Regions from separate parts of the Geobacter pickeringii genome, predicted to be linked through region 2. Evidence: riboswitches for the same ligand, from Rfam matches in the RefSeq annotation. Region 2 holds a riboswitch; the other holds the start of a gene.

Region 1 (14,969 bases), 470 kb from region 2:
GGCGCAATCTGTACAACGTGCGGCGGATGAAAGAAATCGGCTTCGAATACTTCTCCATCGGTCGCAACGCCGCGGGATTTGTCGAGAAATAGGGGGGACGGGCGATGCGGATTCTTGTCACCGGCGGGGCCGGTTTCATCGGCTCGCATCTCTGCGAGCGGCTCCTCGGCGAAGGGCACGACGTTCTCTGTCTCGACAATTTTTTTACCGGCAGTAAGCGAAACATCGCCCACCATCTAGGGAACCCCCGTTTCGAGCTGATCCGCCACGACATCACCGAGCCGATTCTGCTGGAGGTCGACCGGGTCTACAATCTTGCCTGTCCTGCCTCTCCGGTGCACTATCAGTACAACCCGGTGAAGACCATCAAGACCAGCGTCATGGGAACCATCAACATGCTCGGTCTTGCCAAGCGCGTGAAGGCGCGGATCCTGCAAGCCTCAACCTCCGAGGTTTACGGTGATCCCCAGGTGCATCCGCAGCCCGAATCGTACTGGGGCAATGTGAATCCCATCGGGATCAGGAGCTGCTACGACGAGGGGAAGCGGGTGGCCGAGACCCTCATGATGGACTATCACCGCCAGAACGGCGTCGATATCCGGATCGTGAGGATCTTCAATACCTACGGGCCGCGGATGGCGGTACACGACGGGCGGGTGGTCTCCAATTTCATCGTGCAGGCGCTGCAGGGGGAGGACATCACCCTCTTCGGCGACGGCAGCCAGACCCGTTCGTTCTGCTACGTGGATGACCTCGTGGATGGAATGATCCGGATGATGGAGTGCGACGGCTTCATCGGCCCGGTCAACCTTGGGAATCCCGTCGAGAATACGATCCGCGAGTTTGCCGAGCGGATCGTGGCGATGACCGGATCCAGTTCGAAAATCGTTGCCATGCCCCTGCCGAGCGATGACCCCCGGCAGAGGCAACCGGACATCTCGCTGGCGCGGGAGCGGCTCGGCTGGCAACCGTACGTAACCCTCGATACGGGCCTCAGAAAGACCATTGACTACTTCGCCGGCGTTTTCGCCGAGGCATAGTACCACCGGAGGACGCATGCGGAAACGGATGTATGCCATTCCTGCAGCGTGCATATTGTTCATTCTCTACTTCACCGTTTTCGGTGAGCGGGGACTCCTGAGGATCTACCATCTGAGCCGCGAGCGCGAGCAGATCCAGGAGCGGTTTGGCGAGATCAAGGCCGAGAACGACAAGTTCAAGCGCGAGATCGAGGCGCTGAAGACCGACCGCCGTTACCTCGAAAGCATTGCGCGCAAGGATTTTGGGCTGGTACGCCCCAACGAGATGGTCTACCAGTTTCCCTCGGCGGAAAAGCCGGTAGCTGAGCAGAAGCAGCAGAAGCCGGCACCGACGGCAGCGGAAAAGAAGCGATAGTCTGAAGAGCGGTTCTGGACCGCTCTTCAGCGTTTATATGGCAGGAGATGAGACAATGAGCGGTTCCCGGAGACAATCGTGCGCGGTCTGCGCCTGGCGTGAAACCTGTGCCAAGAAGTTCTGCGTCACCGACGGCGGGGCGCACTGCCCCGATTTCACGCGTGACATTTCCATAAAAGCCCCGGACGATGACAGCGGGGATGCCGAATGAATGTGCTGGAGGGATCGATGAAGGAAATCGTGCGCACCTTGGTGCGCGACGGGCTTGAGCGGTGTTTTGCCGACGGCTCCCTCGCCCCGGGTGAGATGCCTGCTGTGGTCATAGAGAAGCCGGCCCATGAGGAGCACGGCGATTTCGCCTGTAACGTCGCCATGTCAATGGCCAAGGCGCAGCGGAAGGCCCCCCGCCAGATAGCCGAGCTGCTCGTGAAACATATCGAAGACCGTGACGGAATCATCGAGAGTATCGAGATTGCCGGTCCCGGCTTTATCAATTTCAGGGTTGGAAATGCCGCCTGGTGCCGCACCCTCGGCGTCATCGAGACGGCAGGGGCCGCCTACGGCACGAGTCGTTCAGGGGAGAGCCGGAAGGTGCAGGTGGAGTTCGTCAGCGCCAATCCCACCGGTCCGCTCCATATCGGTCATGGACGTGGCGCGGCCATTGGCGATACCATTTGCCGCCTTCTGGATGCCACGGGGTGGGAAGTGACCCGCGAATTCTACTATAACGATGCCGGCGCCCAGATCGCCAATCTGGCGCGTTCCGTTCAGGCGCGCGGCCTCGGTATCGAGCCGGACGACCCACGGTGGCCGGCCGACGGCTACCAGGGCGAGTATATCAAGGATGTCTCCCGCTCCTATCTGGCGCGGGAGACCGTCGATGCCGGCGATCAGCATGTCACCGGCGCCGGCGACCCGAACGACCTCGACGCGATCCGCCGGTTCGCCGTGGCGTACCTGCGGCGGGAGCAGGATCAGGATCTCCTGGCCTTCGATGTCCACTTCGATATCTACTCACTGGAATCGAGCCTCTACGCCGAGGGGCGTGTCGAGGCAGCGGTGGAGCGCCTCATCGGGAATGGCCATACCTATGAGCAGGATGGCGCCCTCTGGCTCCGCACCACGGACTTCGGTGACGACAAGGATCGCGTCATGCGCAAGAGCGATGGCGGATACACCTACTTTGTCCCCGACGTAGCCTATCACCTGGCAAAGTGGGAGCGTGGTTTCGTTCGCGTCATCAACGAACAGGGGGCGGACCACCACAGCACCATTACCCGGGTCCGGGCCGGCCTGCAGGCTCTGAACGCCGGCATCCCGCAGGGGTGGCCGGAATATGTGCTCCACCAGATGGTGACGGTCATGCGTGGCGGCGAGGAGGTAAAGATCTCCAAGCGTGCCGGCAGCTATGTCACCCTTCGGGACCTGATCGACGAAGTGGGGCGCGACGCAACCCGCTTCTTCTTTCTGATGCGCAAGCCCGATTCCCAACTCGTCTTCGACATCGATCTGGCCAAGCAGCAGTCCCTCGAAAACCCGGTCTATTACGTCCAGTACGCCCACGCCCGCATCTGCAGCATCTTCGAAAACGCAGCGGAGAAGGGGATTGCGGTGCCATCCTTCGCTTCGGCATCGTTGGAGCGGCTTGGGACGCCGGAAGAGATGGCAATCGTGAAGCTTCTCGCCTCGTTCCCCGAGGTGGTGGAGGGAGCGGCCCTTGCCTTTGAACCTCACCGCATTACCTACTACCTTCAGGAGCTTGCCGGTTCATTCCACTCGTTCTACAATAAAAACCGGGTCATAACCGAAGATGTTGAGCTGGCTGGCGTCCGGCTCCATCTGCTCGCCTGCGTGGCGCGCACGCTGAAAAACGGCCTCGGACTCCTCGGGGTATCAGCCCCGGAGAAGATGTGACGGACTGACGATCATGGTTGTCGATTATCGCGAACGTAAACAGGTCACCAAGAATCGGCCAAAGTCCAAGCCGATGGGGATGGTGTTTTTCGGCTTTGCCGTGGCCACAGTGGGGTCATTCGCTCTCGGAATGATGGCAGATCGCCTTCTGCTGAAAATCCGCCCTCCGAAGGCTTTGGTTGCATCTGCTCCACAGACCGCACCATCGCAGGCGCCCCCTCCAGCGTCTGCCCCCCTGACTGCAAACACCAAAGCAGCCGCGGCACCGTCCCCTCCCGCAGAGCCCTCCCTCACGTTCTACAATACCCTGCCCAAGGGGGGGAAAGCGATCCTGGGAAGCGGCATTAACCCGCGAAATGAAGAGGCCCGGGCAGCTTCGCCGGCGAAACATCCCCAGTCGGCACCACCTTCGTCCAAAGAGCAGGCTGCGCCGAGCCCGGTCTCTGTCAAGGAAGAACGCGGCACCACGCCGGCCGATGGCCGGGAGAAAAAGGCAAGCGGGACAAACGAACAACCGAGTGGCAAGGCTCAGTCGGAACCAGGCAAGGAAGCCGGTGCCAAGAAGACAGGGGGGAACGCCAAGGGGAAGTTCGCCGTTCAGTATGCGTCAGCCAAGGACCGAAAAGAGGCCGAGGCCATAAAGGGGAAGCTTGCGGAAAAAGGGTTTGCTGCCTATATCGTCGAATCATCGGTGGCGGGCAAAGGCACCTGGTATCGGGTGCGCGTCGGCAAGCAGATGGATCAGCCGGCCGCAAGCGAGATGGCAACCATGATCGGCAAAGGGGCAATCGTTGTCCCGGAATAAAAAAATGAATTTCTTTGTTGACTCGTTCGGAAGGCTGTGGTACATATTGGATCTCTTGTGACGCGGGGTGGAGCAGTCTGGTAGCTCGTCGGGCTCATAACCCGAAGGTCAGAGGTTCAAATCCTCTCCCCGCAACCAAAAAATTAAGCCGATTCGCATAGTTAGCGAATCGGCTTTTTTAGTTCATACTTACCTAGTGGGCGCACTTTATTTCACCCCGATCACGATCTCCGTACTGCTCAATGCAAAGCCAGTGGCCGACCCATTCGCCGTCTGGGTCAGGGTCCCGGTGGCCCCGCCGGACACCTCTAAAATCAGTTGGTTAGAGTTCACGGGCGGACACTAGATGAATATTTCCTCCACGTCCATATCAAGCAAGTTAATGGTGAGTTTTCGTCCTTTCCTCTGCCTTCCCAGGCCAAGGAGAATTTTGCAGGTTTCCGCCACCTCCATGCTGGCGATGACCGCTGGTGTGAAGGAAGGGTTGCCGAGCCTCTTCTCTATTCCCGTTCCATCCTCCCTGCCTGCGTAGAGCTTTTCCAGCGTCCTTTCACCGGGCAGTTGGGTAAGAACCTGGCCGTACCAACCACCGATGGCCCCATGCACAAAGGGAATATTCAGCGCATCGCAGACGTCTGCCAGTTCCAGGCGCGCAGAGACTGAATCCAGCGCGTCCACCGCCACGTGGGCATATCTCAGAAGTTCCTGTCCGTTATCTCTGGTGAATGCTTCCCTGAGCGGGATAAGGGTGACCGCCGGATTGATCTCGGCAATCCGCGCCGCCGCCGCCTCTACCTTGGCTTGACCCAGCAGGCGGAGACTGGAGAAGAGCTGGCGGTTCAGGTTGTGTTCCACGAAGGTGTCCGGGTCGATGGCGATGATCGTGCCGACGCCGAGCCGCGCCAGTTCCTCGATGATGTATCCACCCAGCCCCCCGCAGCCGATGACGGCAACCGTGCTCCGGAAGAGGCGAAGCTGCTGGTCGATGGTGAGCATCTGGCGGTTGCGCTGGTAGCGGGCCGGCAGGAGACCCATCTTCAGGATCGTCCCTTCGGCTTCGGCAAGGGTGAGGGAGAAACGCCCGGCCGCCTCCACCTGGCTGCGCCATGGCACAAGATCCCCGTCGGCGTGTTCCCGGATGAACTCCTCCAGGGATGGCATCCTACCCTCCTCCCAGGAGCGGGAAGAGAGCCAGGGTATCCCCTTCCGCAAGCCGGTGGTCCAGCTTCACGTGGCGGCTGTTCACCAGCATGATTCCCAGTTCCTTTTCGGCGAGGGAGAGTTCCCGCACTACGTCGGCCACTGTGGTCCCTTCGGCGTAGTCGCGGGATTCGATGTCGAACCGGCCGGTGCGGAAGGTGGCAAAGAGTTTTACGGTTATGTTCATGGCTGTCACCTGAAATTGACGGTGAGGCGGACGCTGCCGCCCACGCAGAGGGGCTGAGTTGTCCGCAGAAGCCCCGCACCCACCGGTGTTCCGTTGATGTTCCCCCCGTCGCACGATTCCCAGAACGTCTCGTCGCGCTCCCGGAAAAAGGAAATCACATCGCTGCACCCCATGAGGATGCCGCGTTTGAGAAATACCGGTCCCAGTTCGGTGAGGAGGAGATTGAAGAGTTTCACCCGCACCGTCCCGATCCGGTCGGTGGCGTCGGCGGCGGTTTCCTGGTGGGTCATGGCCCCGCGCATGGCGGCCAGGTGCCCGCCGCGGCGCATGGTGGCCCCCACCAGTCCCGGCATGGCCCCGGACAGGGCGATGGTGGCGCCGTCCCTCACGATGGCGGTCTCCACGTTGTCGGTGGCCTTGGAATCGAGGAAGATGGTAGTGATTCTCGTGGCGACGTAGTCAGGGGCGATCCCCCACTGCCGGCACAGAAGCCGCTGAAGCGTGCATCCCACGTGGGCCGTGACGAGAAAGCCCTGCTGAAGGATGGGAAAGAACTCTCCAATCAGCGAGGAGGGCAGGGTCAGGGTTAGATGTATGAGAGGGGCTTCCATTGCCGGGCGTCTCCCTTTTCGGACTGTCTGACGGGACGGGAGCGGACCGTCGGGTCCGCCCCCCATGCTGCTACCAGTTGAAGAGCTGATCGAGCTCCTCGTCCGGTACCGAGAAGGTCTGATTGTGGGGCGCGATCGGGTCGGTGTAGAAGAAGCGGGGGAGCCGGTCGTGCTCCTTGGTGAAGCCTGCCCGCTTGTTGAAGTCGCGCTCGGCGGAGAGCACCTTCTTGCCGAGAGCCACTACGTCGTCGCCGGTCATGGTGATGCCGTAGAAGGCGCCGAGCATGTCGAGGAGCGCCTGGAAGGTCTCCGGCTGATCCATGATGGCGAAGGCGATGAAGAGGCACATGCCGGTGGAGTCGATGGCGGCGGTGGCGATCTGGAGGTTCCGCGACAACTCCACCTGCCCCTCGGTCTTGAGCGGATCCACGTCCCCGCCGACTTTCAGGATATTGGTGGCGATGGCATAGCCGGCGGTATGGTCGGCCCCCTGGGTGGTGGTGGCGTAGGTGACGCCGATCCCCTGGATGGGGCGTGGGTCGTAGGCGGGAAGCGCCTGCCCCTTCACCACCGGCACCTTCTCCACGCCGAAGACCTTGCCGGTGATCTCGGCGCCGCAGCCGAGCACGCGTCCCAGGGGCGTACCCTTGCCCACTTCCTCCATGAGCCTGATGGCCGCTTCGCGGTCGCCGAACTCCGCCAGCCCCGCATCCATGGCCACGCCGATGGTGACCCCCATCTCGATGGTGTCGAGACCGAAATTGTCATCCATGTAGTCCAGTTTTGCCACGGTATCGAGATCGTCGATGCCGCAGTGACCACCGTGGGACCAGACCGTCTCGTACTCGGGCTGCTTGGTGACGTAGTTGCCGTCTTTGTCGTTGAAGATGCCGGAGCACTGGATGACGCAGCCGCGGTGGCAGCCGTGGGTGGCGGTCCCCCCCCGCTTGACCTCCAGCTCGGCCTGGGCCTCGCCGGAAAGCTTGGCGGACCCTTCAAAGACACCCCCCTTGAAGTTGCGGGTCGGATAGCCCCCCGCCTCGTTGAGGACGTTGGTGAGGACGTTGGTGCCGTAGGCCGGGAGCCCCTCGCCGGTGACCGGGTGCTTGCGGAGCCCCTCCACGAACTTGCGGTTGGCGTCCCGGAACTTCTCCGGCTCCTTGGCCGGACGCATCTTCATGCCGGCGTCGTCTAGGATGATCGCCTTCACCCGCTTGGCACCCATGACCGCGCCGACGCCGCCGCGGCCGCAGTGGCGGGTGGGGCGCAGCTCCGGGTCGGTGCAGGCGATGGAGGCGGCCAGGAGCTGCCGCTCACCGGCCGAGCCGATGGTGATGTAGGCAACCTTGTCGCCGTATTCCTTCCGCAGTTTCTCAACGAGGGGGTAGTTGTCCATCAACTGCAGGCTGTTGTCCACCTCCACCGTGATGCCGTCCTTGTTGATGATGATCTTGTAGAGGTCGTCACCGGCAGGTTTCCCCTCCAGGATGACCGCGGCATAGCCGATCCGGGCTAGCACCTGGGCCGCCTGGCCGCCGGCGTTGGACTCCTTGATGGTGCCGGTCAGGGGGCTCTTGCACCCCACCGAGAGGCGGCCGGTCATGGAGCCGGTGGTGCCGGAGAGCATTCCCGGGGCAAAGATCAGCTTGTTTTCCGCTCCCAAGGGATGACAGAGGGGATGCACCTCCGTGGCGATGACGAGCGACGTTAAGGCACGGCCGCCCAAACCGGCATACTCGCCAACCTCCTCGAAGGTCACCTTGGGACCACCCGCTGCCCCCATGTCAATCCGCGCGATTCTGTCCATACCGATACTCCTTTCCCTTTATTGAATTGTGTGGTTTTGGCGAACCACGATAATTCTCCTTTCCAAAGGGAGGCCTTGCCGTTTCCAGCAAAACCCATTGGCCTGACGCCATGGGATACCAGTTATCCCCGCAGGCAGGCAGGCTCGGAGAAGGCATTATTTCCGACTCTTACCCCGACGCCTCCATCTGCCGGAGGATGACCACCCGATAGGAGGCGAAGCATCTCCGGCTCAGGCATCCCCAGAAGGCGCCGGCCCCGTAGGCCACCTGTTCAAGGAAGTAGATGCCGGCAAAAGGGACGAACGACAGCCTCGGTTTCCTGATGGCATGGTCCACCTTGGCCGCGCAGAGGAGGGCGCCGAAGGGAACCAGCCAGAAGAGGGGCACCACCAGTGCGAGGGACACGAGGGGAATCGAGTAGTAGCGCACCAGGTGGTAGCAGAGGTAGTAGACGAGGCTTCCCAGGGCCCGGAGCCGGCCGGAGATGAGCGCGCCCAGTCCGATGGGGATGTTGCGGCGTGCCATCCTGAACCTCACGGCCGTTGCGTCCGTTGCGAGGACTCCGGCTGCCATCAGGAGCGTCCACCAGCCGGTGAAGGGGGCCATGGCGCACAGGGCCAGGAGGAGAGCCAGGAGGGGGGGGACGACCATCCGCTTCCGCCGCTGGGGATGGAGGATCTGGAGCATCCCCTCGGAGGTGCCGTAGTCGAACCGGCGGGACATGAACGAGCGGAGGGTGCTCCGGTGCTCGTGGAAGACCCTTCCCGCCGGGAGGTAGGTGATGGTCCAGCCATGGTCCCGCAGGCGCCAGGTCAGGTCCACGTCCTCCCCCACGTGCATGGAGTCGTCGAAACCGTCCACGCTCCGGAAGGCGAGGCGGCGCATCAGGAGGTTGCAGCTCGGCAGGTAGAAGGTGTCGTCTCCGCCGCTTCCCGTGCGCTCCCGGGAGCCGAGGGAGAGGCTCGACATGACCGCCTCGTAGCGGTCCACGGCTGATTCGGTGCACATGCCGTCCACGAGCCCCCCCACCGCCGCGGTCCGGTGATCGTTGAACGCCGGTATCAGCTCCATGAGCCACTCCCTGGAGGCGGTGCAGTCGGAATCGATGAAGGCGAGGATATCCCCCCGGGCGGCCACGGCCCCCTCATTGCGGGCCGCGGCCGGCCCCCGGCCCGTGCCCCCTGAAGGGACAACCCGGGCTCCGGCCCGGCGCGCCACCTCTGCCGAGTCGTCGCTGCTCCCGTCGTCCACCACGATTATCTGGAGGAGTTCCTTGGGATAGTTCAGGCCGTTGAGGGAGGCCAGACAGCGCCCGAGCTCTCCGGCCCGGTCCTTCACCGGTATGACGATGCTGACGCTGGGAAGGTCCGAGTGCTCTTCAGAGACTTGCCGGTCCCTCTCCACAAATCCCTTTGCCACCAGCTGTTCCAGCACAGCGGTCTCCGCCGGGGTCGCGGCGGTGATGGCCCCTTCCCGGGCGCGCCTGACGAGCTCCATGAGCGGGGCGTTCAGTCGCACGACGCAGAGGGGAGTCTTTGCCATGAGGAAGTGCTCCCCTTCGCGTTCCACCAGCTCCACATGCTGCGCCAGGCGATAGTTCATTGTGCAAGTCCCTCCTCGCGGAAGATCTGCCAGAGTTTCGTCGCCGTCTCATCGGCGGTGAGCTGGTGCGTTTTCCCTTCCCGGGCCTTGATCCCCCCCGAGAGGAGGGAGAGTATCCGCTCGAAGGCGGGGAGCGTCGGGTCCGGGGTTACGACCCGCACCGGATCGGGACGGGGGGCGGAGAATTCGGCCGTCGCCAGGCGGGAGCCGGTGGCCCCCACCTCCCAGAAGGGAATCCCCAGGTCGGCCAGTTCCCACTCTTCGATGCTTAAGGCGAGGGAGCGGGTGACCGCCTCAAGGGAGGGATAGCGGGGGGTGTGTCCCTCGTCGAAGAGGACCGTGCAGGGGAACGGCGCCCGGACCCTCTGGCGGGAGCCCCGGTCACCCTTGCGCAGGGCCTCGACTCCGTTCTCCACGGGGAGAACCGAAACGGCGGCGGTGACACAGGGGATGCCGGCGGTGGCGGCAGCCAGGGCCGGCACCGGATCGTCGCCCCGGTCCTGCATCCGGTTGCCTGTGAAGACGAGGGAAGGGGAGAGAATCCCCACGATGCGGGCCAGGATGCGGGCATCGGCTGCGGCATCGCCACCCTCCACGCCGTGATCCCAGAAGCGGATGCCACGGTCAGCCCCCAGGGAGAAGGCGAGGCGGAGGGTGTCGTCGAGGCGCTCGGGGCCCACTGCCAGGGCCGTCACGGTGGCGCCGAGGGAATCCTTGAGCCGCAGGGCCTCCTCCAGGGCGACGAGGTCGGCCGGGTTGGGGAGGCGCCGCAGCCCCCGGTCGCCGATGCCGGCGCCCCGCGTCGTTACCCGCGCGGGGGGGCGGGGGTCGGCGATCTCCCGGAGGAGGACGAGGATGTGAAGGTTGTTGTAGGGCATATCTGAAATCTCCTAAGTCATCCGGTACGCTACGCCGAACCCCCCTCTCGGATAGCGCCAGCGGGTGAAGGCGTTGCGGTGGCAGACCACGTAGCAGGTGCCGCATTCGAGGCAGCCGTCGTGGACGAAGGTCATCTTCTTCTCCTCCTCCGACCAGGTGTAGCAGCGGGCCGGGCAGGAGTTGGTGCAGCCGCGGTTGTCGCAGTTCACGCAGACCTGGGGATCGAGGACGATGTGGGGCTCCCGGTCGATGGTGAAGCTGGTGAAGTCAAAGATCTCGTCGATGTTCATAGGGCTCTCCATGCGCTGAAGGCGTCGGCTGCCAGGTTCTTGAGCCCCACCTTCTCCCTGGCCGTCTTCAGGAACAGCTTGGAGAGGTTTTCCTTGGGCGCGCCGTCGATGCGGTAGATGTACTCCATCATGCCGCAGACCAGTTCCGGGTATTCGTTGTAGATCCGGTCGTTGTGGAGCATGTGGGGCGCCTTCCGGTAGAGCTTCAGGTCCTTGATGACGTAGCTGTCGTCCATGAGCTGCCGGTACACCTGGAGCCCGCGCCGGCTGAAATCTCCCGCCTGGTGGGCGGCGATAACCGCCTTGCCGGCCAGGACACCGGAGTGGGAGGCGAGGTTGATTCCCTCCAGGTTGAGGCCGGTGGCGTTGCAGAGCGCCGCCGCATCGCCGGCGACGATGATGCCGTCCCCCACCAGTTCGGGGATCATGGCGTATCCTCCCTCGGGGATGACGTGGGCCGAGTACTCCTGGAGCCGCCCGCCCCGGATCATCTTGTCCACCTGGGGCTGCTCCATGAAGGCGTTCAGGAGGTCGTAGGGGGTCTTGCCGCTGGTCCGCAGGCTCCCCAGGTGGAAGACGAGGCCGATGGAGAGGGAGTCGTAGTTGGTGTAGAGAAAGCCCCCCCCCCGGACCCCGCCGGTGCCGCCGACAAATTCGTTGGCGAACCCCTGGTCCCGCACCAGGCCGAAGCGGTCGTCGATCATCTCCCGGGGCATGTCGATGAGGGCCTTGACGCCGACAGCCATCTGGCCCGGGTCGAAGGTGGGCTGGCGGAGCCCCGCCTTTTTGGCGGTGAAGGAGAGGACGCCGTCCGCCGCCACCACCACCGGGGCGGTCAGTTCGCCCCTGCGGTCCAGGATGGTGACCCCGGCCACCTGGCCGTTGCGGATCACCAACTCATCCACCGTGGCCCGGGTGATGAGGGTGGCGCCGGCCTTGACCGCTTCTTCCGCCAGCCAGCGGTCGAACCGGGGGCGGAAGATGGTGTAGCCGTTGTAGGGGGGGCGGTCGAAGTTCCCGGCCTCGATGGTGGTGGAGAAGGTGGAGTCGCCGGTCATGAAGGTGACCCCCTTCTTGACGATGTGGCGCTCCAGGGGGGCCCGTTCCCAGAAGTCCGGGAAGACCTCTTCCAGGGAGGGGAGACGGTGGAGCACCCCGCCGAACATGTTCTTCTCGCCGGGGAACGTCCCCCGTTCCACCAGGGCCACCTTCAGGCCGGCCCGGGCCATGGTGAGGGCGGCGGAGGAGCCGGCCGGCCCGGCCCCGACGACGATCGCATCGAATGAGTATGCACTGCTCACGGTGTACCTCCGACTTCCGATCTGGCCCGATCCAGGAGGCGCGGCAGCACCTCCTTCAGGTCAGCCACGAACCCCTCGTCGGAGTTGGCGAAGATGGGAGCCTTTGCGTCGCTGTTGATGGAGATGATCCGGCGGGAATCCTTGATCCCCCCCACGTGGTGCATGGAGCCGGAGATCCCCAGCGCCAGGTAGAAGCGGGGGGTGACGGTGCGGCCGGTCTGCCCCACCATCCGCTCGAAGCCGGTCCACCCCAAGTCGTAGACCGGTCGGGTCACGCCGAAGGAGACGTTCATGAGCCGGCAGAGCTCTGCCAGTTGGTCGAAGGTGGCCTGATCGCACCCCTTGCCGGCGCTGAAGATCACCTCGGCCTCCATGAGGTCCACGGTCTGGGGGTCGGGGGGGATTCGTTCCCCTACCCGGGCCGTTGCCCCTTCGGGTGCGGCAACGGGATGCCAGACCGTCAGATTCGGTATGGATGGCTGGACCGTCGGCATCAGCACCTGGCTCAGGTTGCGGACCGGCACGGTGATGACCAGGGGACGGGAGCCGTCCCACACCTTCGTCTCGTCCACCCGGACCCCGAGGGCGTGGCGGGAGAGGCGCAGGGTCTCCCCCTCGCGCCGGACGGATACCACTTCGGTGAGAAGCGCCCCGTCAAGGGCGGCGGCGATCACCGGCGCCAGGGTGGAGCCCAGGTCGTTGTGGGGGAGGACGGTGACCGAGGCCCCCTCGTCGGTGGCCAGCCGGGCAAGGGCCTTTCCCAGGTGGGCGGGGGTGTCGAGAAGGAGCTCGCCGCCGGCAATGGTGGTGACGGACGGCACGCCGTAGGCGGCAAAGGATGCGAGCGGCTCCCTCGTCGGCTCCTGCAGGGTGGCGACGCCCCAGGGGGAGTCGAGGACCCCGGCCAGGCGGCCGCCGTAGGAGAGGAGCCCCCGGCCGGTCTCGTCCAGCTCGCCGCCGGGGAGATCCGCAAAGACGAGGAGTTTCCCGTTGGCGGCCATCAGATCTCCCTCCCTATCCGGTGCCCTTCCCAGATGGCCATGTCCGCTTTGCGGGGAGCCACGCAGTCGCCGATCCGGTAGAGTTCACCCACCTTACCCTTGAGGGAGTGGTAGAGGGAGTCGTCCACCTTCTGCCCCATGGCCAGGACGATGGCGTCGAAGGGACCCCACTCGTCCCACTGGTTGGAGTAGACGTTGAACCCCTTGACGGTCTTGGCGCCGGTCTCGCCGGCAACCTCCATCACGGCGATGTCGGGGGTGAAGGTGACACCTTTCTGGAGGAGCCGCTGGCGGGTGAGGTAGAGGTCCTGGGTGGGGCCCAGCTCGGCCCCCACGAAGAGGCTCGACGTGATCACGTGGACCGTCTTCCCCTGGTTGGCCAGGAACTCGGCCGTGGCGCTGGCCCGATGGTGGCCGTCGTAGTCGATGAGGCAGACCTTTTCGCCCAGCTCGGTCTTCCCGTCCAGAACCTGCCAGACGTTGTAGACCGACGGCCCGTCGGCGCCACCCACCGGCTGCTCCTTGGGGCGGCTCCCGGTGGCGACCACCACCACGTCGGGCTTCTCGGCCAGCAGCTGCTCCGCCGTCACCTCAACGCCGAGCTTCACCGTTACGCCGGCCTTGTGGACCTGCTCCTTCTCGTTGCGGATGATGACGCCGAACTCGTCGCGCCCCGCCCCCTTCATGGCGGTCAGCACCTGGCCGCCAAGGGCCTCGTTCTTGTCGTAGAGGGTGACGCTGTGGCCGCGGCGTCCGGCCATCTTGGCGGCCCACAAGCCGCCCGGCCCGCCGCCGACGATGGTCACCTTCTTCCTGGTGTTGGCCCTGGTGAGGGTCCCTTCGCCCCACTCCTTCTCCCGGCCCACTGCCGGGTTCTGGACGCAGCCGAGGAGCTTGTTCATGCCGATCCGGCCGATGCACCCCTGGTTGCAGGCGATGCAGTAGCGGATGTCGTCCATCCTCCCTTCCTGGGCCTTCCTGGGGAGGAACGGGTCGCAGATGAGCGCCCGGCACATGCCGATCATGTCGGCCTGGCCGTTGGCCAGCACCTTCTCCGCCATGACCGGGTCGTTGATCCGGCCGGTGCAGAAAACCGGAATCTTGACCCGCTCCCGGACCCCGGCAGCCAGGGGGATGGTGTAGCCCAGGGGTGTGTGCATGGAGCCTTCCACGAGATAGAGGTTGTAGAAGGTGGCAATGGAGAGGTCCATGAAGTCGATGAGGCCGCTCGCCTCGAACCGGGCGCAGATCTCCTGCACCTGCCCCAGATCGAGGCCGCCGGGGATCATCTCGTCGGCGCACATCCGGATGCCGAGGGGGTAGTCGTTCCCCACCGCCTTGCGGACCGCGCTGATGAACTTCAGGGGCGCCCGCATCCGGTTCTCCAGGCTTCCGCCATACTCGTCGCCCCGGAAATTGGTCAGCGGCGAGAGGAACTGGCGGGCCAGGCTCGAATGGCCGAACTGGAGCTCGATCCCGTCGAAGCCCCCCTCGCGGACGTGGATGGCACTTCTGGCGAAGTAGCGGGCAACCTCTTCGATGTCCTCGTGCTCCATCTCCTTGGGGGTCTCCCGGAAGAGGACGTCGGGCATGGGGGAGGGTGCCCAGACCGGCAGCCGCGAGATGGAGCCGTCACCCTGCTGGCCGTTGTGGTTCAACTGGGCGAAGATCTTTCCGTCGAACTGGTGGACGTAGTCGGTGATCTTCTTGAAGCCCGGAATCACCTCGGCGTGGTAGACGTCGATCAGCTTCTCGTAGGCCATGTCCGTGGGGTGGACGCTCATCTCCTCGGTGATGACGAGGCCCGCCCCCCCCTTGGCCCGCTCGCCCCAGTAGTACATCTGACGCTCGCTGGGGAGGTTGCCCACCGCCAGGTTGGTCAGGTGCGGCTGGAAGGAAATCCGGTTCTTCACTTCAACCGTCCCCAGTTTCAGGGGCGAGAACAGATTCGGGAACATCATGATGAGGTCTCCTCG
Region 2 (14,969 bases):
AGGTTTCTCCAGAACTTTTTCTCCAAAAGCGGGATGGTCTCTACGCGCCGGCGGCGGTGCCCGATTGGGTTCTCCACCTCGACCCGCGACTGCATCCCGCCCAGTGCCGACTCCTGGCTCCCTCGCAGGAAATCATCTCGTACACCGTCAAGACAGCCCGGCTCATGGCTCAAAGGCACTCAGGGGATAGAGCGCCATGGCGACCCCCACGTCGGCCAGCTGTTGTTTCGTGAACAGTGGGGTCTTGCCGAACTCGGCCATATTGGCCAGGAGCGGCACCCCCACCACATCGGCGAACATCCGGTACATCACCAGCTCGGTCATGGCCTCGCCAAAGACGCAGTCCGCGCCGGCCTGCACGCAGAGATAGGCCCGCTCGAGGGCGGCGCTCAACCCCTCGGACGCCAGGGCGCCGGTCCGGGCCATAATGACGAAATCGGAATCTGTCCGGGCGTCGACTGCCGCCTTGATCCGGTCCACCATCTTCTCTTTGGAAACGAGCGCCTTGTTGGGGCGATGGCCGCAGCGCTTGGGGGATACCTGGTCATCGATGTGGACGGCGGCAACGCCGGCGCGGATCATCTCCTTAACGGTGCGCTCGATGGAGAACGCCTCACCCCACCCCGTATCGATGTCCACCAGGAGCGGCAGGTCGCAGGCGCCGGTAATGCAGCGGGCATCCTCAAGGACATCGTTTCGGCACGTGATCCCAAAATCGGGAAGCCCGAAGGAGGCATTGGCCACACCGGCCCCGGAGAGGTAGATCGCCCTGTGCCCAGCCTGCCGGGCCAGGAGGGCACAGTAGGCATTGATGGTGCCGACAATCTGCAGTGGCCGTTCAGAGGCAACCGCCTCGCGGAACATCCTTCCCGGTGACACCCTGTCGCACATGGGGGCTACTCCTCCTGCTCCCGGGATTTCCTGTGCCGCTCCTCGATGCTCTTGCGGGCAGAGCGGATGTGGCGGCGCATCAGCAAGTCTGCAAGTTCTGCGTCCCGCTCCGCGAGGGCCTCAACGATCCGGCGATGCTCCTTGAGGGCCTGGAGCGGACGCTGGCTTGAAATGCTGAACTGGTAGCGGTACATGCGCATCAGCTGATAGAGCCCCCCTTCCAGCACACTCAGGATTTTCCTGTTTCGGCTCCCTTGGAGGATCCGGTAGTGGAAATCCAGCTCCCCCTCCTGCTGGTAGTAGGAGAGCCCCTGATCTTCGCTTATGCTCTGTTCATGATCGTCGAGCAGCCGCTTCAGATCGGCGATCTCGGCATCGCTCATCCGCTCCGCCGCAAGGCCGCACGCCATACCGCCCAGCGCCTCCCGCACCTGGTAGATATCGATCAGCTCCTCATAGGAAAGTGTGATGACCCGAGCACCGTGGTTCGGCGAGCGGACCACGAGATGCCGCTCCTCGAGGCGGCTCAGGGCCTCCCTCAAGGTCCCGCGGCTAACGCCGTAGGCCTTGGCCAGTTCCGGTTCCGAAATCTTGCTACCGGCCGGAATCTCACCTTTCACGATAGCAGTCTGGAGTTGTTCAAATATGCGGTCGGACAGGGTCAATGACGTGGTTTCAGATAATTGCACGAAATGTTTCTCCCGCTGATTATGTCGACACATTTTGTGTATACAAGGTTTATATTTCGTATCTATGCCCACAAAGTGTATTTGTCAAATTAAAAGTGTCGACAGATTTAATATTGATAAAATTTTGTCCAAACTTTATTAGCCATGCTAACGCATACATCCTGCCGCTGCGGGTGTGAAAGGCACACGCAAGTCCCGACCCTGCACTCCACCCCGGCTCTTTCTCTGTCACCTACAATAAGCCAGACCAGAAAAACTAACGTCTTGCTTTCAGGCAAAATTACCACAAAAAAAAGCCGCCCCGTCGCACGATGCGGACGGGGGCGGCTTTATTGCGCCAAGTCAGGCGGAATCTCAGGCCAAGTGGTTGTTGATGGCAGCGGCGGCACCTTTGCCGTCACCCATGGCGAGGATGACGGTGGCCCCGCCGCGCACCATGTCACCCCCCGCGTAGACGCCGGGGATGCTGGTGGCGCCGGCTTCGTCCGCCACGATGTTCCCCCAGCGGTTCAGCTCCAGTGCAGGGGCGGTGGCGGTGAGAAGCGGGTTGGCGCTGGTGCCGACGGCGTTCACCACCACCTCCGCCGGCAGGTCGAACTCCGACCCGGCCACGGCCTCCGGCTTGCGGCGCCCCGACTCGTCCGGCGGCCCCAGTTCCATCCGCTGGCAGCGGAGCGCCGCGACCCATCCCGCGTCGTTGCCGATGATCTCCAGCGGCGCGGTGAGCATGACGAACTCCACCCCCTCCTCCTTGGCGTGCTTGATCTCCTCCACCCGGGCCGGCATCTCGGCCTCGCCGCGGCGGTAGACGATCATGGCCCGCTCCGCGCCGAGCCTGCGGGCGGTCCGGACGCAGTCCATGGCGGTGTTGCCGCCGCCGATGACCGCCACCTGGCGCCCGGCGATGATCGGCGTCGAGGCATTGGGGTTTCTCCCCGCCTCCATCAGGTTCACCCGGGTCAGGAATTCGTTGGCCGAGTAGACCCCCTTCAGGTTCTCCCCCGGAATGTTGAGCATGGTGGGGAGCCCGGCGCCGTTGGCGATGAAGAGCGCGTCGAACTCCTCCCGGAGCTGCCCCAGGGTGAGGGTCTTACCGACGATGACGTTGCACTCGATCTCCACCCCCATGGCAACAAGGCGGGAGACCTCCACGTCGATGATCTCCTTGGGGAGGCGGAACTCGGGGATGCCGTAGCGGAGCACCCCGCCGGTGTCGTGGAGCGCCTCGAAGATGGTGACGCCGTGTCCGGCCCGGGCCAGTTCGCCGGCGGCGGTGAGCCCGGCCGGGCCGCAGCCGACCACCGCCACCCGCTTGCCGGTGGAGGGGGGAAGCCCGGTCTTCGCGAGCTTCTCCGCGTTGCACATGGCCCAGTCGGCCACGAAGCGCTCCAGGTAGCCGATGGCCACCGGCTCCCCCTTCACCCCGCGGACGCACTTCGCCTCGCACTGGGTCTCCTGGGGGCAGACCCGGCCGCAGACCGCCGGCAGGGCGTTGTCACCCTGGAGGATGCGGGCCGACTCGGGGAGGTTTTCCGCCGCCAGGGCGTCGAGGAACTCGGGGATGGAGACCCCCACCGGGCAGCCCTCCACGCAGGGGCGGTGCTTGCACTGGATGCAGCGCTTCGCCTCCTGCACCGCCTCATCCAGGCCCAAGCCCCGGTTCACCTCCTCGAAGTTCCGGCTCCGGACGGCTGCGTCCAGTTCCGGCATGTGGACCCGGCCGAGGGCGAGGCGCTCTTTCATGCTGAGATCGTTAGCCATTGGCCACCTCCTTCGCAAGCCGGCACTCGGTGGCGGCATGGCGGGCCTGCTCCTCGAAGCTGCGGTACGTGGTGAGCCGGTCGCTCAGGCCGGCGAAATCCACCAGGTGGCCGTCGAACTCCGGCCCGTCGACGCAGGCGAACTTCGACTCTCCCCCCACCACCACGCGGCAGCCGCCGCACATGCCGGTGCCGTCGATCATGATCGGGTTCAGGCTCACCACGGTCTCGATGCCGTGGGGGCGGGTCAGTTCCGCCACCGCCCGCATCATCGGCACCGGTCCGATGGCGACGACCATCGCGGGCTTGCGGGCCGGATCGGCGATCAGATCGTTCAGCGCGTGGGTTACGAACCCCGTGCGGCCGCGGCTCCCGTCCTCGGTGGTAATGAGGACCTCGGAGGAGAAAGCCGCCAGCTCGTCGGCCAGGATCACATACTTGTCGGAACGGCCGCCGATGATGGTGGTCACCTCGTTCCCCGCCTCGGCCAGGGCCCGGGCCAGGGGGAAGAGGACCGCCGTCCCGACCCCGCCGCCGATGCAGGCTACCCGGCCCCACTTCTCGATGTGGGTCGGCTGCCCCAGGGGGCCGGCCACGTCGCGGAGCGCCCCCCCCACGGGGATGTCGACGATCTTGCGGGTGGAGGCCCCGATGGCCTGGATGAAGAGAGTGACGGTCCCGGCGGCCGGATCGGCGTCGCCGATGGTCAGCGGGATCCGCTCGTCACCCCGGTCGGCCCGGACGATGACGAACTGCCCCGGCTTGCGGGCGCTCGCCACGCGCGGCGCCTTCACCACCAGCCGGTGGAGATTCGGCGCCAGGATTTCGTTTTCGAGGATTTCGAACATTGGATGAAACCTTTCAGCAGTGGGATGGCGGCGGAAGGACCGCCGCAAAAACGCGTAGCATTACAAAAGCACAGGCTATAACGTAAACGAATTGCTTTCTTCGGAAAAAATGTGGCCGCTCACGACTTTCGCCGGGACATCTCTCCGTCCCCTCACCCCCAGCCCCTCTCCCTCAGGGCGAGGGGAGCACTCTAACCCTCTCCCGCGGGGAGAGGGTGGCCGATGGCCGGGTGAGGGGAAGATCTACGGACGCCCAGGATGATGCGAATCCGATTGCTCCGGGTTCAGGTCAAGCCCCGCTCACGACAGGCATTGGAACATCCCCGCGCTCCAGAGGCAGCTCCCGCACGGCTCGGTGTTCACGTAGCAGTCCTGCTCGAAGTTCTCGGCCTGGACGTAGTCGCAGGGGGCGAAGGAGCAGCCGGGGCAGTAGGGGTAGTCGTAGCGCAGGACGTTCTCCCGGTAGGCGCGGAACTCCGCGCCGTTCCAGATATCGAGGATCCCCCGCTCGACCAGGTTCCCGAAGAGCCGCGGCCGGACCGGGTGGAGCCAGCCCGTGGCCCAGGAGCGGCAGGGGTGCCAGAGGTAGTAGCAGGGGTGCACCCCGCCGTCCCAGGAGACGAAGGCCCCACCCTGCTCCACGAAGTGGCACTGTTTGCGCTCCCGCGGCGCCGCCTGGGGGAGCCGGAGATCCAGCCCGGTCTCCCGCGCCACCTCCCGCGCCTCCTCGAAGACCTCGGCCAGGTCGGCGAGCCGTCCGTAGTCCAGGGCGAAGAGCCGTTTCAGGTCGAGCGTGATGCCACGGTTCTGGGCATCGGTTCGGATCGCCTCCACGAAGCTGACGATCCGCTGCTCCTCGGGGGTGCGGTCGAAGCGGAAGAGGAGTTCGTAGTAGCGGTGGATCGCCACCCCGGCGAGTTCGGCCTTGTCCTTCCAGACGTGGAACAGGGAGAGGGCCTCGTCGGTGCAGAGGTCGTAGGCACACTCCCCCGCATGGGCCTCGTCGTAGGGAAGGACATGGGAGACCAGGGCGAAGGTGACCCCGCGGGCGGCGGCCCACCGGAGCGCTGCCGGCAGCTCCCGCAGGTTCTCGCGCATGAGGACGAACTCCACCCCGATCTCCAGGTCGGGCCGGCCGCACCCCACCTTGGCGGAGGTCAGGGCGGAGAGGGCCCATTCGAGATCGTTCAGCTTCCCCCCCTCGCGGATCGCCCGGAACGTGTCGGGGGAGGCGCCGTCCATGGAGAGGCAGACCCGGTCGACTCCGGCATTGACCAGGGAGACTGCCCTGATATTCGTCATCAGGAGCCCGTTGCTCTGGAACCCGATCCAGCCATAGGCCGGCATGAGCGTGCGGGCGCGGGAGATGAACTGCTCCAGCCCGGGGGTGAGGAGCGGCTCGCCGACACCGTTCAGCACCAGCGCCTCCAGGTTGGGGAACGCGGGCTCCAGGGCCGCGAAGGTGGCCGGCTGGAGATCGCCGTCGGTGATGCCGCACCCGGGCGCCTGTTTCATGCACATCACGCACCCCAGGTTGCAGCGGCTGGTGGACTCGACGAAGAGCCTTGTGGGGTGCTCGCGAAACGCGGGGGCGACGGTCGGCGCATCCATTGGAGATGCCGCCAGGTTGTTCACGGTCATGTCGCCTCCTTCCGCAGCCCCTCGGCCACCACCTCGGCGATGTCCCTCACCCGGGTCTGCCCCGCCTGCCGGTCCTTGAGGCCGTCTTCGAGCATGGTCATACAGTAGGGGCAGGAAACGCAGATGGTATCGGGCGAAACGCGGAGCGCCTCGTCGATCCGGTTGTGGTTGATGCGGCTCCCGGACCGCTCTTCCATCCACATCCGGCCGCCGCCGGCGCCGCAGCAGAACGATTTCTCCCGGTTGCGCTCCAGTTCAGCGGGGGGGGCACCCGTCACCCGGCGGATCACCTCCCGCGGCGCCCCGTAGACGCCGTTGTGCCGCCCCAGGTAGCAGGAGTCGTGGAACACCACGGTGCCGAGGCCGGCGAATCCGCCCTCCAGGGGAAGCCGTCCCTCGGCGATGAGCCCCTGGAGGAACTCGGCGTGGGGGATCACCTCCAGTTCCGCCCCGTACTGACGGTAGTCGTTCCTGAGCGTCGTGAAGCAGTGGGGACATTGGGTGATGACCCTGGTCACCCCCCGCTCCCTGAACAGGGCCACGTTCTCCCGGGCCATCCGGTCGAAGACGTACTCGTTGCCGAGCCGCCGCAGGCTGTCGCCGCAGCACTTCTCGTCCTTGCCGAGGATCCCCCACGACACCCCGGCCCGGTCAAGGATCTGCGCCAGGGCCACCGTCACCTGCCTGCTCCGGGAGTCGAAGGAGCCGGCACACCCCACGTAGAGAAGATATTCCGTCTTCCCCGCCTCGAACGGCTTCACGTCCAGGTGGGAAGTCCACTTGGTCCGCTCCGTGGGGGCGATCCCCCACGGGTTCGAACGCCCCTCCACGTTCTCGAAGAGGTTCAGGAGCTCTTCGGGGAACTTCGCCTCCATCTCCACCAGGTGGCGCCGCATCCCCACCAGCTTCGGCAGGTGCTCGACGAAGACCGGGCATGCCTCCCGGCAGGCGCCGCAGGAGGTGCAGGACCAGACGGCATCATCGGCGACGCTCCCCTCCCCATCCCCCCCCACGAGGGGAACCGTCGCCACGCCTCCCCGCTTCAGGAGCGCCCCGTTGGCCAGGAGATTCAGACGGATATCCTCCACGACCCGCCGCGGATTGAGGGGTTTGCCGGTGGCGGCGGCGGGGCAGACTTCCTGACAGCGGCCGCATTTGGCGCAGGCGAAGGTGTCGAGGAGGTCCCGGCGGGAGAGCCGGGTCACCTCCCCCGCCCCGAAGGTGTTTCCCTCCGCGAACGCTTCCGCCGCCGGCACGGAGGGGCCGGGGTGACGAAGGAAGCAGTTGACCATGGCGGTGACGATGTGGAGGTGCTTGCTGTAGGGGATCAGGACGGTGATGAAGAGCAGGAGCGCGGCGGCGTGGGTCCACCACGCGGCGAGGCCGAGAATCTCGATCTCCTCCGGTGCCAGGGTGTCGAGCCCCACTGCCAGCAGCGACGACACGGGCATGAACGGCGCCGCCGGCTGCCGCTCCAGGGCGATGGCCGCGCCGTTCACCCCGAAGAAGCCGAGCATGTGGAGGGCGATCAGAATGAGGATGGCGTAGGCCTCCAGGCTCTTTCCCCCGGGATAGGGGGGGGCCGTGGTCCGGCGCACCAGGGCCACGATGACCGCCCCGAGGGTCGCCAGGGATGCCAGGTCGCAGAGCCCCAGAAAGGGGCGGGCAAGGAAGGGCGGCAGCCGCTCCAGCCCCAGGGAGGGGAAGGCGCCCGCCAGCATGAAGTCGATATTGGCGGCGAAGAGGATGACGAACGACCAGAAGATGACGAGGTGGTTCACGCCGAAGGGACGGCTCACGACCCGCTTCTGGGCAAAGGCGTAGAGGAGGAGCTCCCGGACTCCCCGGAGGATCTCCACCCCACCTCCGCCAGGACGCCCCAGGGCGACGAGGCCGAGCCGGCGGTAGAGGCTCCAGCAGAAGAAGAGGATGGATACGATGAGAATCGGTGTGAAGACGACGGAATTCGGCTGCATGATGAAAACCTCGGTCTAGTGGTTGGCTGGTTGTCTCAGCTGCTTGAGCTGTGAGGTGATGGCCGGGACGATCTGGAAGAGATCCCCCACGATGCCGTAGGTGGCCACGTCGAAGATCGGGGCCTCACGGTCACGGTTGATGGCGATGACCAGGTCCGAGTCCTGCATTCCCACCAGGTGCTGGATCGCTCCCGAGATCCCGCAGGCGATGTAGATCTTCGGACGCACCGTCTTCCCCGTCTGCCCAACCTGCCGCTCGTGGGGCATCCACCCCGCGTCAACGGCGCTGCGCGACGCACCCACCACGCCACCCAGTTCGTCGGCCAGCTCCTGCAGCATCCCGAAGTTCTCCTTCGCCATCATCCCCCGCCCTCCGGAGACGATGAACTCCGCCCCGGCGATGTCCACCTCCCCCGCTTTTTTGTCCCGGATGATCTCCAGCACCTTGGTCAGGATGTCGGCCTCGGCGAGGGGGATCTCCTCCCGCACGATCTCCCCCGTGGCCCCTGCCTGCCGCTCGGGGAGCGGCATCACGTGGGGACGAACGGTGGCCATCTGGGGACGGAACCGGTCGCACATGATGGTGGCCATGATGTTCCCCCCAAAGGCGGGGCGGGTCTGGCGCAGGTTGCGCCTGTCGTCCACGTCGAGCCCGGTGCAGTCGGCGGTGAGGCCGGTCTTGACCCGCGTGGCCACGGCGCCGGCCAGGTCGCGCCCCATGCCGGTGGCACCCATGAGGACGATCTCCGGCTGGTACGTGCCGATCAGGGTGCAGCACGCCTCCAGGTACGCCTCGGTCCGGTAGTGCCGGAAGACCGGCTGGTCCAGCAGGTAGGCCTTCGAGGCGCCGTGGGCGAAGGCCTCGTGGCAGAGGTGTTCGACGTTTTCGCCGATGACCACGGCGCAGAGTTCCGTCTGGAGGCTCTGCGCCAGCTGGGCTCCGACCCCCATCAGCTCCCAGGAGACCCGCGCCGGCTCCCCCTCGGTCTGCTCCACGAAGACCCAGACCCCGTGGTAGGCGGCAATCGCCTCACGCCGGAGCCGCTCGTCCTCGTCCGCCTCTTCGACCTCTCCCGCCCCCTTCTCGAAGGTGGCGAGGATTGCCAGCTCTTCGGGGGTGTAGAACATCTCCAGGGCGTTCCCCGGGCAGCCCTTCACGCACTTGACGCAGCCGATGCATTTGTCCGGGTGGATCCGTGGTTCTCCGGAATCGTCCATCTCGATGCCGTCCACCGGGCAGACGCTCTGGCAGCGGGCGCCGCAGGCGATGCACTTCCCGGCGACGAGGCAGGCCCTGCCGCGTGGTCTCTTCGGTTTCTTCGGTTCGCTCATGTCCCTTCCCCCTACACCGCCAGCAGGTCCTTCGCCAGCAGCTGTTCGATCAGAAGCCGCGCCGTCCCTTCCGGGTCGCCGATCCCGTCGCCGACGATCTCCCCCTTGTCGCGCTGGGGGGAGAAGATCCGGCTCACCCAGGTGGGGGAACCCTTGAGGCCGACGCTGCTCACATCCAGTTGCAGCATCCCGTTGTCCCAGACCTTCACCGCCCCCTTCTGCGCCGCGAGCCGCATGGGGACGCTCGGGTAGCGGGGGCGGTTCAGCTCCCGCACCACGGTGATCAGCACCGGCAGCGGCGCCTCCACGATCTCGTACCGCCCTTCCAGTTTGCGCCGCACCCGGATCCGCCGCGCCGCCACGTCCAGCGCCTCGATCCGGTCCACCAGCGTCAGCTGGGTGAAGCCGAGCCGCACCGCGATCCCCGGCCCCACCTGGGCGGTGTCGCCGTCGATGGTCTGCTTGCCGCAGAAGACGATCCCCACCTCCTCGCCGCTCTCCTCGCCGATCTTCCGGATGGCCGCCGCCAGCACGTTGCTCGTGGAGAGGGTGTCGGCACCCCCGAAACAGCGGTCGGAGCAGAGAATCGCCTCGTCGACGCCGAGGCCGAGGGCCTTGCGCAGCGCCGCCTCGGCGTTGGGGGGGCCCATGGAGAGCGCCACGGAGCGAAAGCCGTAGCGGTCCTTCACCCGCAGGCTCTCCTCCAGGGCGTGGGTGTCGTAGGGGTTGACGATGAACGGGATCCCCTCCCGCACCAGGGTGTTGGTAACCGGGTCGATCTGAACCTGGGTCGTGTCGGGTACCTGCTTGATGCAGGCGATGGCGAGCATGAATGAACCTCCCTTGCGATGCGAATCCGCGGGCGAGTGGCGATGCTACGGAATCAGGATTCCCGGCGGGCCTCGGCGTACTTCGCGGCCGCGGTCCGGATGGCATCGAGCCGCTCCGACCGCTCCAGCTTCTCCGCAAGCATGCCGAAGGCCTCGCGCATGATGTCGGAGGCACTCTTCTTCGTTGTCTCCATGAGCCGCCTGATCCCCTCCATCTGCTCGTCGGTGACCCGCACCGAGACGATCGTCGGCTTGGTGTTCACGTAAACCGATTTCCCCATTGTTTCCTCCCCGATTTGTATCTAGTGGAGCCCGACGCCCCGGCGGCCGGCCTTCCTGCGCCAGCCGGTGACAGGGCCTTGGCAAGTTCAGTACCAATGCCGCTGTCGACGCGGCGCAACGCTCCCCCTGTAGCGGGGCAACCCCGCAGACGGCAAGGCTTTTCGGATTCTGTGGAAGTGGGGCGAAGACGCGGGGGACCGGGGTGGGGAGAGCGGCGGATGCCGTTCCAAAACGTCACAGCCGTTCCAGGACGGAACATTCGTATGCGTCAATGCAGAACGGCGTTAAAAAAATGCGTATTCGTTATTCGGAGCTATCTCGTCGATTTTAACCTGCAATTTCGAACAAATTCAAAGCATTAGCTCGAATCGCCAGAGCGACTCGAATCAGTTGGTATGCGACTTGCCAAAGCAATAAAACAATCGTTCTACAAAGCCGTATGCACAACCGTCATCCGCAGCATCGGTCGAACCAACCACCGCGGCGGCACCGCCGCCCACAACACAAAGGAGGAAGTACACATGGCACTGGCAGATCAAACGTTCGGTTTCTTCATCCCCACGGTAACCCTCATGGGGGTCGGCTCCTCCAAGGAGACCGGCGCCCAGGTGAAGGCGCTCGGCGCGAAGAAAGCACTCCTGGTGACCGACAAGGGGATCTCGGCCATGGGGATGGCCGACCAGATCAAGCAGCAGGTGGAAGCCGCCGGCGTTGCGGTCGTCATCTTCGACGGCGCCGAGCCGAACCCGACCGACACCAACGTCCACGACGGCGTCAAGGTCTACCAGGAGAACGGCTGCGACTCCATCATCTCCCTCGGCGGCGGCAGCTCCCACGACTGCGCCAAGGGGGTCGGCCTCGTGATGGGCAACGGCGGCAACATCCGTGACTTCGAAGGGGTTAACAAGTCCACCAAGCCGATGCCTCCCTTCGTCGCCATCAACACCACCGCCGGCACCGCATCCGAGATGACCCGCTTCTGCATCATCACCAACACCGACACCCACGTGAAGATGGCCATCGTCGACTGGCGCTGCACCCCGAACATCGCCATCAACGACCCGGTCCTGATGGTCGGCAAGCCGGCACCGCTGACCGCCGCCACCGGCATGGACGCCCTCACCCACGCGGTCGAGGCCTACGTCTCCACCATCGCCACCCCCATCACCGACGCCTGCGCCCTTCAGGCAATCCGCCTCATCGCCGACTACCTCCGCCCGGCGGTGGCCAACGGCAAGAACCTCGAAGCCCGCGACAAGATGGCCTATGCCGAGTACCTGGCCGGCATGGCCTTCAACAACGCCAGCCTCGGCTACGTCCACGCCATGGCTCACCAGCTCGGCGGCTTCTACAACCTCCCCCACGGCGTCTGCAACGCCATCCTGCTTCCGTCGGTCTGCGAGTTCAACATGATCTCCAACCCGAAGCGCTTTGCCGACATCGCCGTTGCCATGGGCGAGAACATCGACGGGCTCTCCGACGTTGATGCCGCAGCCAAGGGTATCGCCGCCATCCGCAAGCTCTCCAGCGACATCGGCATCCCCGCGGGACTCACGGCGCTCAACGTGAAGGAAACCGACCTCCGCATCATGGCCGAAAACGCCATGAAGGACGCCTGCATGCTGACCAACCCCCGCATCGCCACCCTGGACTGCGTGGTCGGCATCTACAAGGCGGCAATGTAAGAACGGCTGCCGCTTTCGCGCACCGGAGCAGCGGCAGATACAAGCACACTCTCCGAGCCTGCCGAGCCTAACAGGAGATCCTCACGGCTCAAGGCCACTGGGTGCCGCCGGAAACGGCGGCGCCTCCCTTTCGGAAAGGAGAACAATTATGACTAACCGCATCGAGAGAAAGGGAGATATCGTTCATGGATAAGATCATTCGCGTCAACATGGCCGACCTGAGCACCAGGACCGAGGCGGTGCCCGCCGCCTGGGCGGGGCTCGGCGGCCGCGGCCTCACCTCCACCATCGTCGCCGCAGAAGTCCCACCCACCTGTCATCCGCTGGGGCCGAGCAACAAGCTGGTCTTCGCCCCGGGGCTCCTGACCGGCACACCGGCCGCCAACTCCGGCCGCCTCTCCGCCGGGGCCAAGAGCCCCCTGACCGGCACCATCAAGGAGAGCAACGCCGGCGGCACCGCGGCCCAGATGCTCGCCCGCCTCGGCATCAAGGCGCTCATCATCGAGGGAATTCCCAAGGCCGACGCCTGGTACAGCCTCCACGTCTCCCTGGACGGCGTCGCCATCCAGGAAGAGACGGAGCTGCTCGGCAAGGGAAATTTCGCCGTCATCGAGGCCCTGGAGGCCCGTCTCGGGAAGAAGACCGGCATCCTCACCATCGGCCCGGCCGGCGAGCTGAAAATGACCGCCGCCAACATCTCCGTCAAGGACCCGGACAGCAAGATCCGCAGCCACGGCCGCGGCGGCCTCGGCGCCGTCATGGGTTCCAAGAAGATCAAGTTCATCACCATCGACGACCAGGGTGCTCCCAAGGTTCCCATCGCCGATCCGGAGAAGTTCAAGACCGCCGCCCGGGCCTTCGCCAAGGCGCTCCTGGATCACCCGGTGAGCGGCGAGGGACTCCCCACCTACGGCACCAACGTCCTGGTGAACATCCTCCACGAGGCGGGGGGGCTGCCGACCCGCAACTTCACCGCGGGCCAGTTCGACGGCCACGACAAGATCTCCGGCGAGACCATGCACGACACCATCGTCGCCCGCGGCGGCAAGCCGAAGCACGGCTGCCACGCCGGCTGCATCATCCAGTGCTCCCAGGTCTACCACGACAAGGAGGGGAAATACGTCACCTCCGGCTTCGAGTACGAGACCATCTGGGGGCTCGGCGCCGACTGCTGCATCGACGACCTGGACGACATCGCCGTGGCCGACAACCTCATGGACGACATCGGCATCGACTCCATCGAGACCGCCGTCATGTTCGGCGTGGCCATGGAGGCCGGCATCCTCCCCTTCGGCGACAGCAAGGGGATCATTCGCATCCTCACGGAGGAAATCGGCAGGGGGACCCCCCTCGGCCGGATCCTCGGCGGCGGGGCGGGCGCCGTCGGCAGGGCCTACGGCGTCACCCGGGTGCCGGTGGTGAAGAACCAGGGGATTCCGGCCTACGACCCCCGTTCGGTGAAGGGGATCGGCATCACCTACGCCACCAGCACCATGGGGGCCGACCACACCGCCGGCTACACCATCGCCACCAACATCCTCAACGTCGGCGGCTTCGTGGACCCGCTGAAGAAGGAGGGGCAGGTGGAGCTCTCCCGCAACCTCCAGATCGCCACGGCGGCGGTGGACTCCACCGGCATGTGCATCTTCGTCGCCTTCCCGGCCCTGGACATCCCGGAGTGCCTCCCGGCCCTGATCGACATGATCAACGCCCGCTTCGGCATCAACCTCACCGGCGACGATGTGACCAACCTCGGCAAGCATATCCTGAAGGTGGAGCACCAGTTCAACATCGAGGCCGGGTTCACCAAGGAGCACGACCGCCTGCCGGAGTTTTTCAGGCTCGAGCCGGTGGCCCCCCACAACGCGGTGTGGGACTTCACCGACGCAGAGATCGACGAGTTCTGGAACTTCTAACCCCCTCCCCCCTCTCCCGCAGGGCGAGGGGGTAACAGTAAAAAATCAGCCCCCCGGCTATCGAGGTAAAAGCCATGGAGATCACCGTAAAACTTTTCGCCATGTTCCGTGTCGGGCGTTTTGCCGCGACAACCAATAAGTACCGGGACGGAATCACCCCGGCAGACATCGCCGGCGAGCTGAAGATCCCGGAACGGGAGGTCGGCATCGTGCTGGTCAACAGCCGGCATGCCAAGCTCGATCATCGGCTGTTCGACGGCGACATCCTGTCGCTCTTCCCCCTGGTGGGAGGGGGGTAGCGCCATGGATCTCCACGACTTCATCACGGCAGCGGCCACGGCGGACCTTCTCCCCTGGGCGGCCCAGGCGACGGCAGCCGCGCGGTTCGGCCTCACCGTCGGCCAGGTGGAGGAGGCGGCCCTCGCCCGTGGCCTCATGCCGGCCCGCTACCAGCGCAACCGCCAGACCATCACCGTGGAAAAGCAGCTGCGCCTGTTCCGCAGCCGGGCGGTCATCATCGGCAGCGGCGGCCTGGGGGGGTACCTGGTGGAGGAACTGGCCCGTCTCGGAGTCGGAAACCTGGTGGTTATTGATCCCGACATCTTCGAGGAGCATAACCTGAACCGCCAGATCCTCTCCTCCCCCGCCCTCCTCGGCCGGCCCAAGGCGGCGGTCGCCGCGGCCCGGGTGGCCGAGATCAACCCCGCCGTCACCGTCACCGCGCGCCAGGAGGCGTTCTCCCGCGACAACGGCCACGAACTGCTTGCCGGCGCCCAGATCGTGATGGACGGCCTCGACAGCATCGCCACCCGCCTGGAGCTGGCGGAGAGCTGCCGCACGCTCTCCATCCCCCTGGTACACGGCGCCATCGGCGGCTGGTACGGACAGGTCGCCTCCCAACTTCCGGGGGACGACCTCTCGCCCTACCTCTTCGGCGGCTGGTCGGAGCCGAAAGGGGTGGAAACGCGGCTCGGCAACCCCTCGTTCACCCCGGCCACGGTGGCGAGCCTCCAGGTGGCCGAGGCGTGCAAGATCCTCCTGGGGGAAGGCGAATCGCTCCGCAACCGGATGATCTTCATGAACCTTCTCGACATGGAATTCAGCGAGGTGCCGCTCGAA

Evidence for each region. Region 2 has a riboswitch for molybdenum cofactor ahead of GPICK_RS04560 (aldehyde ferredoxin oxidoreductase family protein). Riboswitches for the same ligand answer to the same signal wherever they lie in the genome.
Region 1: it holds a riboswitch for molybdenum cofactor, as region 2 does, so the genes downstream of both, GPICK_RS06600 (aldehyde ferredoxin oxidoreductase family protein) here and GPICK_RS04560 (aldehyde ferredoxin oxidoreductase family protein) in region 2, are expected to answer to the same signal.

What each region holds. Positions count from the first base shown of each region.
Region 1 is NZ_CP009788.1:1,455,641-1,470,609, forward strand. It holds gene GPICK_RS06555 (UDP-glucose dehydrogenase family protein) at 1-92, shown strand, start outside; gene GPICK_RS06560 (UDP-glucuronic acid decarboxylase family protein) at 105-1,040, shown strand; gene GPICK_RS06565 (FtsB family cell division protein) at 1,057-1,395, shown strand; gene GPICK_RS17555 (hypothetical protein) at 1,451-1,606, shown strand; gene argS (arginine--tRNA ligase) at 1,624-3,309, shown strand; gene GPICK_RS06575 (SPOR domain-containing protein) at 3,323-4,114, shown strand; tRNA gene GPICK_RS06580 (tRNA-Met) at 4,176-4,252, shown strand; gene GPICK_RS06585 (HesA/MoeB/ThiF family protein) at 4,457-5,275, opposite strand; gene GPICK_RS06590 (MoaD/ThiS family protein) at 5,277-5,501, opposite strand; gene GPICK_RS16615 (hypothetical protein) at 5,507-6,112, opposite strand; gene GPICK_RS06600 (aldehyde ferredoxin oxidoreductase family protein) at 6,183-7,919, opposite strand; molybdenum cofactor riboswitch at 7,959-8,081, opposite strand; gene mftF (mycofactocin biosynthesis glycosyltransferase MftF) at 8,089-9,522, opposite strand; gene GPICK_RS06610 (electron transfer flavoprotein subunit beta/FixA family protein) at 9,519-10,400, opposite strand; gene GPICK_RS06615 (ferredoxin family protein) at 10,413-10,691, opposite strand; gene GPICK_RS06620 (FAD-dependent oxidoreductase) at 10,688-11,992, opposite strand; gene GPICK_RS06625 (electron transfer flavoprotein subunit alpha/FixB family protein) at 11,989-12,993, opposite strand; gene GPICK_RS06630 (mycofactocin system FadH/OYE family oxidoreductase 2) at 12,993-14,954, opposite strand.
Region 2 is NZ_CP009788.1:989,477-1,004,445, reverse strand. It holds gene prpB (methylisocitrate lyase) at 163-891, opposite strand; gene GPICK_RS04605 (GntR family transcriptional regulator) at 897-1,613, opposite strand; gene gltA (NADPH-dependent glutamate synthase) at 1,935-3,341, opposite strand; gene GPICK_RS04595 (sulfide/dihydroorotate dehydrogenase-like FAD/NAD-binding protein) at 3,334-4,188, opposite strand; gene GPICK_RS04590 (radical SAM/SPASM domain-containing protein) at 4,489-5,829, opposite strand; gene GPICK_RS04585 ((Fe-S)-binding protein) at 5,826-7,805, opposite strand; gene GPICK_RS04580 (electron transfer flavoprotein subunit alpha) at 7,821-9,137, opposite strand; gene GPICK_RS04575 (electron transfer flavoprotein subunit beta/FixA family protein) at 9,149-9,967, opposite strand; gene GPICK_RS04570 (ribbon-helix-helix protein, CopG family) at 10,021-10,248, opposite strand; gene GPICK_RS04565 (iron-containing alcohol dehydrogenase) at 10,771-11,934, shown strand; molybdenum cofactor riboswitch at 11,973-12,091, shown strand; gene GPICK_RS04560 (aldehyde ferredoxin oxidoreductase family protein) at 12,120-13,850, shown strand; gene GPICK_RS04555 (MoaD/ThiS family protein) at 13,925-14,149, shown strand; gene GPICK_RS04550 (HesA/MoeB/ThiF family protein) at 14,154-14,969, shown strand, end outside.